Regions from separate parts of the Thermoanaerobacter sp. RKWS2 genome, predicted to be linked through region 2. Evidence: a T-box and tRNA genes for the amino acid it is inferred to sense, from the RefSeq annotation. Region 2 holds a T-box; the other regions hold tRNA genes.

Region 1 (4,291 bases), 960 kb from region 2:
CTTCTATGTTTGAAAATCTTGATCTATCTCCAATGCTGAATTTCCTTCTTCCACCCCCAGCCGTAAAGATTATACTTCATCATTATATTTTCTTTGTCCTCTTGGCATTTTGTAGACACTTCCTCTCTTTATATTTTTATTTTATCCTGTTCGAGTTAAAGTGTCTACAATAATATACTAACACCACAACAAATATAATATAAAAAAGTTGACAAAATGAATATGCATAGTCTAAAATAAAATTGATAATGATTATCATAATCATATAAGGAGGGTTTTTATGTTAGCAGGTATATTAATTACAATCCGCGAAGGACTCGAGGCTTTTTTAGTCATAGGTATACTATTAGGATACCTTACAAAAATCAACCAAAAAAAGTACTTTAAACACGTATGGCTAGGTGCTATTGGTGCTATAGTTTTGAGTGTTGTTATTTCGTTTATATTCCAGGCTTTAAAAATTAGTTTTGAAGGCGAAAGTGCTGAATTATTTGAAATAGTTGTTGCAGCGATAGCCATTATTATCCTTTCATATATGGTTGTCTGGATGCAAAAGCAGAGCAAGAACATCAAAGGTGAGCTTCAAGCAAAGGTTGATGAAGCTTTGTCAAATAATCAGGTATGGGGCATAACGATATTAGCATTTGTAACAGTGATAAGAGAAGGGATAGAAACGGCACTATTCTTAACCGCCTTAAAAGGTGAAGGTTTATTATTAGGATCATTTACAGGGTTATTTATAGCTGCAATAATATCTGTATTATTATACAAAACAACAATAAAATTGAATTTAAGGAAATTCTTTATGATAACTGGCTGGCTTTTGATATTCATTGCAGCAGGTTTAACATCTCATGCAATTCATGCATTAGGAGAATTAGGAATAATACCTCCAATAATTGAAAAAGTATGGAGCCTAGAATGGTTAATTCCAGATGAAAGTTTGTTAGGTAAGTTACTGCAGCGTTTATTGGATACGAAAGCACTCCGTCTTTAATGCAGGTCATTGCGTATAGTGCTTATATATTGATTGTAGGTAAAATGTTTATGAATAGTTCGAAAGGAACCACCTAATACGTAATTTTATGTGAATATATACCTATTTGCGATACAAAATAGCATTAAATTGTGGCGATAGTAAGATGGAAAATAAAAGAAACATCCGGGTAGTTGATGATGAGAAACAGATCATCAATGTACTGAAACCTTGTCTAGAGAAAGAAGGGATATAATGCATTGTTAATTCTCAAATTAGATCTCCAAAGATTTTCAATTATGATGGTATTTTTTAAGGGCATAAAAATATTTTTTCTCAAATTATTACAGCCTGATTAAAAATTTTTTTCGCTTTTTAAGAGCATTACCGCCAAAATATGTTAATATTTGTTACTGGCAATTTGAATTAATTAATGTATAAGCGAAAGCTACTGCTCTCATAAACTGATTTCATTTTCTACCTGGTAAACTTCTTCTTCGTTTATTTCTCTTAGCCTTTTAGAGTATGCGTAGAAGATAGAAACTGTACCATCTCAAAGACGCCGTTTTCTGCGACGCTAAGGTCTAAAACGGCCTCTTGTAGCATTTCCGAAAGAAATACAAAGAAAGGGGGAAAGCGAAAGTTACTCGAAGCAATCTAACTTAAAGGAAATATAATACCATTAATTTTCATTTATTAAGCTGGTAAAGAGTCTAAAACTCTACCGTTTTCTCATATAAGTAATGATTTTATTATAAATAAAATGTATTCCACAACTGAACAAGCAAAGTATGTAACCGATGGTAAGCCAATTCAAATTAAAATATTTTAAAAACTTACATACAAAATCTTAACACGGACATACTTTACCCTAACTTTTGACAAACAACCTAAATAAATTAGGACCTTTACATAATATATAAAACATATTATGTAAAGGTCTCGTCTTTTAAGGTCATAAAATGTCAATAGGAGCAATGTAAGCAAAAATAATGTCAAATTATTTAGCTTATTTTTTTAACATTTTTACTATTTCTGTATATTCGTCTGAAGTAATTTCACCTCGAACGTATCTTAACTTGGCAATTTCTAATGCTTCATTATTAGGATCTGTATCGTGTTTTTTAAAAAAGTTAACATTTCTAATCTGTTTTACTAGCAAGTAAATTACTACACCTATTAAAATTAAGAACAATATATTGGTAAGTCCACCACCGAACCAAGTTCCATAACCGTACGGATAATATCCTCCAAAACAATGACCTAAACCACCCGGTATATATCCTCCAAACATTGTTTTCTCCTCCTCTCTAAATATTTAAATTTTACAAAATACTTTTTAATTTATTATATTCTTCTTCTGTAATTTCGCCTTTAGCCAAGCGTATATCGAGTATTCTTTTTGCTTCGTTTGTTTGGTAATTTTTGTTTTCATGTAAATTATTAATCATTCTTTGCAGGTCACCTGTTTTGTACAAATAAAAGCCAATTGCCAAGATTAATATAAGACACATACTTTTCAACTCCTTTCTATTTATCGAAAAATTGTTAACTTGCTTTACCTTTATTTTAAAACTTACTTTTGAAGAAAATATGAAGAGAAAATAAATATAAAAGTACGTTTTTCTTCATGAACTGGCAAAGGTCTTGGGCATTCAGACGTAAAAATGACTCTTAATACATTATTCGCATGTACTTCCCGAAATGCAGAAAGAAGCAGCTGAAAAACTAAGTAAGTTATTTATAAACGGTAAAGATAAGATGTTGTCATTTTGTTGTCACCAACACTAAAATAAAAAAGCAAGGTACTTAAAAACCTTGACTTTTTGACAAAAAAAATGGAGCTGGCGAAAGGACTTGAACCTTCAACCTGCTGATTACAAGTCAGCTGCTCTGCCTATTGAGCTACGCCAGCACCTTTATTAGCTATCCAATTGTCCTGACATTTATATATTATACTTAGAGCAACAGTATATGTCAAGCTTTTTTATAAAATTTTTGTAAAAGAGCCTTAATCACTTTATCAAAAATCCCTTAAAACAATAGTCTGATTTCTTTCAGGTCCTACAGAGATTATTGCTGCTTTAATACCTATCAATTCTTCAATTCTTTTTATATATTTTTGAGCATTATAAGGTAAGTCGTCAAAAGTTTTTGCTCCTTGTATATCTTCTTCCCACCCGTCAAATTCTTCATATACAGGTTCACATTGAGCCAAATCCTCAAGGCTTGCAGGAAAATCTGTTATTATTTCTCCCTTAAATCTATAACCTGTGCATATTTTTATTTTTTTAAGCCCTGTCAAAGTATCTAATTTGGTAAGAGCAAAATGAGTTATACCAGACACTCTTACAGAGTATTTAAGAATAACAGCATCCAGCCAACCACATCGTCTCGGTCTTCCTGTAGTAGTCCCATATTCATGACCTTTTTCTCTTAAGAAATCTCCATTTTCATCAAAAAGCTCTGTGGGAAAAGGCCCTTTACCAACCCTTGTAGTATATGCTTTTACTACACCTATTACTTCATCAATCATTGTAGGTCCTATTCCTGCTCCTACTGTCACTCCTCCTGCTATGGGATGAGACGCAGTAACATAAGGATAGGTACCCAAATCTAAATCAAGAAGTGTCCCCTGTGCTCCTTCAAATAAAACTTTTTTGCCACTTTTAATTAAATCGTATAAAAGCACTGTTGTATCAGTAACAAAGGGTTTTATTTTTTCAGCATACTCTAAATATTTTTTATACATTTCATCAAAATCAAAGCCTTCTACACCATACAAATCTCTAAAAAGTTTATTTTTCTTTTCTATATTTCTTTTAAGCTTTTCCTCTAAAACCTTTGGCTTTATAAGGTCGCATACTCTTATTCCTATCCTTTCTGACTTATCCATATAGCAAGGACCTATGCCTTTTCTCGTAGTACCCAAGTCATTTTTTCCTTTTGCTAGTTCTTCAAGTTCGTCTTGTCTTATATGATAAGGAAATACAATATGGGCTCTATCGCTTATTTTTAAATTCTCTATACTAACCCCTTGTTTTTCTAAATTTTCTATTTCCTCAATCAAAGAAGCTGGGTCAATTACCACTCCATTTCCTATTATACAAATTTTATCAGGATATAATATTCCAGAGGGAATTAAATGAAGTTTATACTGCACTCCTCCTTTTTCAACTGTATGACCAGCATTATTTCCTCCTTGGTATCTTACGACTACATCTGCCTTTTCCGCAAGATAATCAGTAATTTTCCCTTTCCCTTCATCTCCCCATTGGGTACCAACTATAACTAATGTTGACATAATTATTCTCC
Region 2 (4,291 bases):
CGTCCAAAAATTTCTGTCAGCGAAAACTTTACTTCTATATTCTGGAGGAATTAATTCACTCATAAATGATTGCCAACACATGCCAACTGTCATAGAAGGTAAATTCATTACTCCCACCAACACGACTACCACCCACGGTTGGAGCTCTTTATTAAAAAACGGAGCAAGAGCAAGTAAAAAATAAAAAGTTCTTGCGATATAAAGTACAATATAAGAAAATTTGTGAACCTCTTTTAATTTATTAATCAAATATGTTACAGGAATAACTCCAATTACCACCATAAGGGCAGGTAAAGAATTTAAAAGAGACACTTGAAAGTCATTTGCTCCTAATTTTATAGCATATATGCCAATAAAAGGGTTGACCATATTAAAGCCTATAGCCCATGCAAGACCATTTATCATATTCATTTTTATGTTATGTCTTAAATATTTGTAAACTTCTGCGTCCTTTTTCATACCTCTTCCCTCAAAATTAATATTTTAATTTTAGATTACCACGTTTTTTAAATTCTTTCAATAAATCAAAATGCCCCTTTAAAGGAGCATTTTGATTTTATAAAGCTTTTGTGGCGATTTCTTTAAGAATTTTTTCTATAAACTCATTTAAGGAAATAGCGCCTAAGTCCCCTTCTTTTCTTGACCTTAAAGATACTGTTCCTTGTTCCACTTCTTTATCCCCTACAATCAGCATGTAAGGAATCTTTTGAAGTTGTGCCTCTCGTATTTTGTATCCTATTTTTTCATTCCTGTCGTCTAATTCAGCTCTTATGTCATTTTCCAACAGACGCCCGTATACATGTTGGGCATAAGCATAGTGTTTATCAGATATAGGCAAAACTCTAACTTGTACTGGCGCCAGCCAAGTTGGGAAAGCCCCTGCAAAATGTTCAGTAAGAATTCCAATAAATCTTTCTATACTTCCGTAAATTACCCTGTGCAACATTATAGGTCTGTGTTTTTCTCCATCTGGGCCTATATACTCCAGTTCAAACCTTTCAGGCATCTGGAAATCCAATTGGATAGTTCCACATTGCCATGTACGACCTATGCTGTCTTTTAAATGAAAATCTATTTTGGGTCCGTAAAATGCACCATCCCCCTCATTAACTTTATATGGTAAATTCACGCGATTTAAAGCAGAAATCAAAGCATTTGTAGCCAATTCCCAGTCTTCATCAGACCCCATAGAATTTTCAGGACGTGTAGACAATTCAACAAAATACTCAAAGCCAAAAATTTTATAGAAATAATCCACTAAATTTATAACCCCTAAAATTTCATCTTCAACCTGCTCAGGAGTCATAAACAAGTGAGCATCATCCTGAGTAAAACTTCTTACTCTCATAAGCCCATGCAAAACTCCTGAGAGTTCATGTCTATGCACTAAACCCAATTCACAAAGTCTCAAAGGCAAATCCCTGTAACTGTGCATTGTAGACTTGTAAACAAGCATTGCTCCAGGGCAATTCATAGGCTTTATTGCATAAGTCTCTCCGTCTATTTCAGTGAAATACATATTCTCTTTATAGTGGTCCCAGTGTCCTGACCTACGCCATAATTCTTCATTCAAAATTATGGGAGTTTTTATTTCCTGATAACCATGCTTTATATGTTCTTTTCGCCAAAAATCTTCTAAAATGTTTCTTATAATCATTCCCTTAGGATGGAAAAAAGGAAAACCAGGTCCTTCAGGGTGGATACTAAACAAATCTAACTCTTTCCCTAATTTTCTATGGTCTCTCTTTTTAGCTTCCTCTAACATATGTAAATATTGATCTAACATGCTTTTTTTGGGAAAGCTTATTCCATATATTCTTTGAAGCATTTTATTTTTTTCGTCGCCTTTCCAGTAGGCTCCAGCAACTGACAACAATTTAATAGTTTTTACCATGCCTGTTGACATAAGATGGGGCCCAGCACAAAGGTCAGTAAATTCTCCTTGCTTGTAAAAAGAAATTTCCTCTCCTTCTGGTATTTCTTCAATTAGCTCCACTTTATAAGGTTCATCTTTTTCTTTCATCAATTTTATCGCTTCATCTTTTGGAAGGACAAACCTTTCCAACTTATAATCTTCTTTTATAATTCTATTCATTTCCTGTTCTATAGCTTCAAAGTCTTCTGTGGTAAAAGGCCTTTCTGTATCAAAGTCATAATAAAAACCATTGTCTATAGCCGGACCAATTGCCAATTTCACATCTTTAAAAAGCCTTTTTACAGCCTGTGCTAAAATATGGGAAGAAGTGTGCCAATAAATCTTTTTCCCTTCTTCATCATCAAAAGTCAAAATTTCTAATTTTCCGTCCTCCTCAATTTTTGTATTAAGTTCCACCACTTTGCCATTAAATTTTCCACCGACGGCTTCTTTTGCTAACCTTTCACTTATACTTTTAGCTATTTCATAAACTGTCATACCCTTTTCAAATTCTCTTTGTGTGCCATCCTTTAATGTTATAATCATTCAATTACCTCCTTTGTAAAATTTTTCTCTTAAATAAAAAACCTCTTACCCCGTAAAGAGGCAGAGGTTATCTGCGGTTCCACTCTTTTTTATACTCTGGTATTATATCGGAATAACCGTTCGGATTCATCATCCGCAGCTCCGGGGTGGTCTTCGATATTCAGAACATTTGAATGATCTCAGCCTATGTCATTCAATCTCTGTGATGTTCTTTAAATATCTACTTTCCCCCTCATTGCTTTAATATTTAATTTTTTAATCATTATATCTTCCTCTCGGACATTTGTCAATAATAATTTATAAAAATTGTATCACAATTGCTTGCAATACTCCTATTAGAAACCCTAAAACTCCCCCCATAATCTCTATCATATAAAGTTCACTGTGAGCAATTTTTATCACCACCTCCTCCAATTTTTCTAATTTGAAGCTTTTTATTTTTTCCTCTACAATTTCTGATATTTTAAGTTTTTTTGAAATAATCTCTACCACTTCATTAGAAGGAGAATTTAAAAATACTTCTACTTCTCTATTTATAATATCACCAATGTAGTTTGATATCATCTCTTTTATAGCCTTGGGAAGAAAAGAAGGAAGTTTATTTTCTGTAACTTCTTTAACTTTTAAGTCCAAATTCGATAATAGAAACTTGCGATTTTCTTCTGTTAAAAGCCTGTCCCATAAATCATTAAAAGATAACAATTCCCTTTCCACAATTTCACCTATTGATTTAGCAATTTCATATTTTCTTTTAGGGATAAGTCCTTGTAACGTAATACCGAAAATTTTTACAGGTTTCAAAGGCTTAAATAGCATTTTAACGGCGACAAAATTCGTAAGCCATCCAATAGCTGCTCCTACAAAAGCTAAAAATAGCATCCTTGTTAAAAATTGCATTCCACCACCTCTAAATTTTAAAAAATCACAAATATAATAATATCAGATTTTGACGAATTTTAAAACCCAGCCTTAAGCTGGGCTATTTTTCACATTTAATCTTTGAACACAATTCACAACCATAGCAAATTTCTACTTTGTCATTAAAAACTTTTTTAACCGTCTCTAGAATTTCATTATCTCTCATATTGTTAATAGAATGAAAAAATATTTTTTTAGGAGCAATGGTTATAAGCGTGCTTATCAAAGCATCTTCATCACTTATAACACCATCTTTTAATTCAGCAACTATTTCATTAATAAAATCATTAGATATTGGTTTGTCATTTTCATCATAAAGTTTAAATTTGCCATTTTTATCGACAATGATATTCAATATTTCAACTTTTGAATCCTGTAATTCGACGAAGTATTTAAGTAAACCTATAAACTCATTGTACTCTTTTTTCATTAAAAATTCATCAACAGCCTTATCTGTTACTTCGCTAAGTTCACCAATAAAATCCCTCAGTCTAAAGTTCACAAACCCTTCTAAGTCTATATAATCACTCTCTTTTAAAAAATCTCTTACCAATACAAAAATTTGCTCTTTTTTTGCTAATTTAAATGTCTCTTTATTCACATCATCTTCTAAAATATTGTAAGCGATTTTTTCTATTTCCTCCTTTTCATCTTCTGAAAAATAATGGTAATATTTATTGATTAATTTTTTTATTATCCGTTTGTCAATTTGGTTAACAATTATATCTGAAATAGCTTCCGCTATATAATTTCTTATTCTCGCAACATTGCTAAAGCCTTGTTTATCCTCCACTTTTAAGCTATAATAGGTAACTGAGCCACACACATTAGAATTTATCGCAATCTTTATACCATTTTCAGCTAAATTTTTTAAGCCATGTTTTAAATTTTCTACATCTAGTTTTAAATCCT
Region 3 (4,291 bases), 540 kb from region 2:
TTGTTTTCATATCCAGAATAGGTATGAACCACATACCACTTTGCATTTTCTTTTTCTGGCATAGTCAACCTCTGGGGACTCGCCCCAACCTCCTTTAAACTTTAATAATGAGCTTTAATAGATAACTAAAAACTGAGTCAATCAAAAAAATGAATACTGTAAAAAGAGCTACTACTATTAATACAATTTCCGTATAAGTTATCATAGTTTCTCTGCTTGGCCATGTCACCTTTTTCATTTCTGCCCTTACATCTTTGAAAAACTTGACAATTTTTCTTCCTTCACCGGCCATTTCCTCACATCCTCTTAAAGTTTTAAAAACTACTTAGTCTCTCTATGCAAGGTATGCTTTTTGCAGAATTTGCAGTATTTCATTAATTCTAACCTATCAGGGTCATTCTTCTTATTTTTTGTTGTATGATAGTTTCTATTCTTACACTCAGTACATGCCAATGTAATTTTTACTCTCAATTATTACACCTCCCGGTGATTCGACTGCTTAGTCAAATTTATCATAAATATAACTTCTTGTCAATCACCAAAAACAAAAAGTCTGTGTCAAAGATTTGTAGGTAGCTCATTAGTTGACATTTTGCACAGTTTGCTAAAGCATTGATTTAACTCAAAAGAAGCCAGGTTTGAACCCGGCTTCTCTTTATTCTATGATAGCTGACACGACGCCAGCACCTACTGTACGGCCGCCTTCTCTTATAGCAAACTTCAAACCTTCTTCCATCGCTATCGGTGTTATTAACTCTACTTTTATCGTTACGTGGTCCCCTGGCATTACCATCTCTACTCCATCCGGCAAGTTTATTACACCTGTAACGTCTGTCGTCCTAAAGTAAAATTGTGGCCTGTATCCATTGAAAAATGGTGTGTGCCTTCCTCCTTCTTCCTTCGTCAATACGTAAACTTGTGCCTCAAATTTCGTGTGCGGCTTTATCGTCCCTGGCTTCGCTAATACTTGCCCTCTCTCTACTTCGTCCCTCTGTACTCCTCTTAATAATACTCCTATGTTGTCTCCTGCTTGCGCCTCATCCAGTGTCTTCCTGAACATCTCTACCCCTGTTACTACTGTCTTCCTTGATTCCGTCGTCAATCCTATTATCTCTACTTCGTCTCCTACCTTTACCTTCCCTCTCTCTACTCTCCCTGTCGCAACAGTTCCTCTTCCTGTTATCGTAAATACGTCCTCTACTGGCATTAAGAATGGCTTGTCTATGTCTCTCTCCGGTGTCGGTATATATTCGTCTACTACATCCATTAACTGCCATATCTTCCCGCACCATTCGCACTCTCTCTTACCACATCCACACTCTAATGCCTTAAGTGCTGACCCTACTACTATCGGTGTGTCATCCCCCGGAAACTCATATTCATTCAATAATTCCCTTACTTCCATCTCTACTAATTCTATTAATTCTGGATCGTCTACCATGTCTGCCTTGTTTAAAAATACTACTATATATGGCACTCCTACCTGCCTCGCCAATAATATGTGTTCCCTCGTCTGTGGCATCGGTCCGTCTGCTGCTGATACTACTAATATCGCCCCGTCCATCTGTGCTGCCCCTGTTATCATGTTCTTTACATAGTCAGCATGACCTGGACAGTCTACGTGCGCATAGTGCCTCTTCTCTGTCTCATATTCTACGTGAGTCGTGTTTATCGTTATTCCCCTTGCTCTCTCCTCCGGCGCCTTGTCTATCTCGTCATATCCCTTCGCCTCTGCCATTCCTGCCTTCGATAATACCATCGTTATCGCTGCTGTCAACGTCGTCTTACCATGGTCTACGTGACCTATCGTCCCTACGTTTACGTGGGGCTTCTTCCTCTCAAATTTTTGCTTCGCCATCCTCTTTTCCTCCTTTACTTCAATAAACTTGTCCTGGTGTTTCTTAAAATTGTGTCATAAAAGTAACCCTTTATACATTAATAGGATTAAAAAGCACAACTTCTATGATAAAAAAACATCAATAACAAAATTGGAGCCCGCGACCGGGATCGAACCGGTGACCTCCGCCTTACCAAGGCGACGCTCTGCCTACTGAGCTACGTGGGCAAAAGGGAATATCACGACTCCGATTTTTGATTTTACTATAAAGTCTTCTAAATGTCAATAGTTAGCTGTTTCTCATTTCAAGATATCTTTCTAATTTTCTTTTTACACGCTGTAAAGCATTGTCTATAGATTTAACATGCCTGTTTAAATCTTCAGCAATTTCTTGATATGATTTACCATCCAAATATGATACCAAGACCTCCCACTCTAATCCACTCAATAATTCTTCCATCTTGCTCTCAATGTTAACGTATTCCTCTTTGCTTATTATTAACTCTTCAGGGTCGGCAATGCATTGGGTAGAAACAACGTCCATAAGAGTCCTATCAGATTCTTCATCAAAGATGGGCTTATTGAGGGAAACATAAGAATTAAGCGGTATATGTTTCTGTCTTGTTGCGGTTTTAATTGCAGTAATAATTTGACGAGTCACACATAATTCCGCAAAAGCTTTGAAAGAGGTGAGCTTGTCACTTTTGTAATCTCGAATTGCTTTATAAAGGCCTATCATTCCTTCTTGAATAATGTCTTCCTTATCGGCACCTACTAAAAAATAGGCACGAGCTTTTGCTTTTACAAAACTTTTATACCTTTCAATAAGGTACTCTAAAGCAACTTCGTCTCCTTTTTGAGCTCTAAAAACGACCTCCTCCTCTTCCATTTGGTCATATGGTTGATAGTAATCCTGCTGCGCCCCAGATTTCACCAATACCGCCCCCATTTATTATTCCGGCAACTTTATACGTTATAATTATACATTATATTGGTAAAGGTAGTCAAGCTAATTTTAACTGTTTTCTGCCATTTTGCGCAGTTTTTTTACTATTTCATTATCAAGTCGCTCTTCCAAATTGTCTTTATAAACTGTATTCACATAGCTTTTTTTATGTCTTTCAATATATCTATTCATTTCTTCATAAAGTTCTTTTGCAGACATTCTTATTGCACCATGAGCTAAAACCACCTGCTGCACAGTCCAATCGGAACTTACCACAACAACCTGTTCTTTTTTCGCTAATTCTACTACTTTTAACTCTATAAAGTGATCTGCCGATTCTCCTTCTTTTGTGTAAACAACCTCAATACCATTGATTTCTTCATGTTTTTCTAGACTTCCTTTTACATACATTGCATCAAAAACTAATATTATATTTATCCCCGAATATCCTTTAAAATCAGCCAACATATCTATTAACTTGTCCCGCGCATCTTCCAAATTTTTTTGCGCTTCTTCTTTTAGTATCTGCCAGTTGTTTATTACATTATAGCCGTCTACCAACATGTACAAGGACATCACGCCTTACCTTTTCTTTTTGATACTACCTGATAAATCAAAATGGAGGCTGCTACAGAAGCATTTAAAGAATTTATTTTACCTTTCATCGGTATCTTAACCACAAAATCGCAATTTTGCAAAACCAATTTAGAAACCCCTTTTCCTTCACTGCCAATTACAATAGCAAGAGGAAAATCATAATCCAGCTCTTCAAAACTTTTTCCCGCATTTACATCTGTTCCAACAATCCATAAGCCTCTTTCTTTTAAACCTCGTATTGTATTGTTAATATTTGATACTTTTGCTATTCTCATATGTTCTACTGCTCCGGCAGAAGTTTTTACAACAGTAGCATTTACTCCTACAGCCCGCCTTTTTGGAATTATTATCCCATGGACTCCAAAAGCCTCTGCGCTTCTTATAATCGCACCCAAATTGTGAGGGTCTGTTATCTCATCTAATATCAACAAAAAAGGCTTTTCTTTCCTTTGTTCAGCATATTCCAAAAGGTCATCTACATCGAAGTATTTATATACAGCACCTACAGCCACGACCCCTTGGTGATTTTGACTACCGGCTAATTTACTTAAAATATCATTATCAGTAGTAGAAACTACAATACCTGCTTCTTTGGCAAGATTTATTATCTTTGAAATATTTCCTCCTGCTGTTTTAGAAACGTATATTTTTTCAATTTTCTTCCCACTTTTTATAGCTTCGATTACTGGATTTCTACCAAGAATTACATTCTGCTCTTCCATAATCATCACCTATTCTTCAATAACTTGTACAGAAAGCTCAAGAATGTTTTTTAATCTTTCAAATTCTCCTGCAAGATATAAATAACCTAGCAAAGCTTCAAATCCCGTAGCATACCTATAGGCCTGTACTTCTACTCCTTTAGGCATAGTATTAGACTTTACATTTCTTCCTCTTCTAACTACGTCTTT

Evidence for each region. The T-box of region 2 lies ahead of thrS (threonine--tRNA ligase). A T-box ahead of a tRNA ligase gene usually reads a tRNA of that ligase, here a tRNA-Thr.
Region 1: it has a tRNA-Thr gene. The T-box ahead of thrS (threonine--tRNA ligase) is inferred to sense a tRNA for this amino acid. The anticodon was not compared.
Region 3: it has a tRNA-Thr gene. The T-box ahead of thrS (threonine--tRNA ligase) is inferred to sense a tRNA for this amino acid. The anticodon was not compared.

What each region holds. Positions count from the first base shown of each region.
Region 1 is NZ_CP110888.1:2,765,266-2,769,556, forward strand. Features, by position in the region: gene OEI98_RS14565 (FTR1 family iron permease) at 281-997, shown strand; gene OEI98_RS14570 (SHOCT domain-containing protein) at 1,986-2,270, opposite strand; gene OEI98_RS14575 (SHOCT domain-containing protein) at 2,302-2,490, opposite strand; tRNA gene OEI98_RS14580 (tRNA-Thr) at 2,816-2,891, opposite strand; gene OEI98_RS14585 (adenylosuccinate synthase) at 3,000-4,280, opposite strand.
Region 2 is NZ_CP110888.1:1,807,060-1,811,350, forward strand. Features, by position in the region: gene OEI98_RS09575 (MFS transporter) at 1-459, opposite strand, end outside; gene thrS (threonine--tRNA ligase) at 557-2,461, opposite strand; T-box leader at 2,515-2,706, opposite strand; gene OEI98_RS09585 (DUF445 domain-containing protein) at 2,759-3,358, opposite strand; gene ytxC (putative sporulation protein YtxC) at 3,441-4,291, opposite strand, start outside.
Region 3 is NZ_CP110888.1:2,343,226-2,347,516, forward strand. Features, by position in the region: gene nusG (transcription termination/antitermination protein NusG) at 1-62, opposite strand, end outside; gene secE (preprotein translocase subunit SecE) at 95-292, opposite strand; gene rpmG (50S ribosomal protein L33) at 322-471, opposite strand; gene tuf (elongation factor Tu) at 656-1,858, opposite strand; tRNA gene OEI98_RS12445 (tRNA-Thr) at 1,990-2,065, opposite strand; gene sigH (RNA polymerase sporulation sigma factor SigH) at 2,127-2,771, opposite strand; gene OEI98_RS12455 (NYN domain-containing protein) at 2,853-3,359, opposite strand; gene rlmB (23S rRNA (guanosine(2251)-2'-O)-methyltransferase RlmB) at 3,359-4,102, opposite strand; gene OEI98_RS12465 (Mini-ribonuclease 3) at 4,112-4,291, opposite strand, start outside.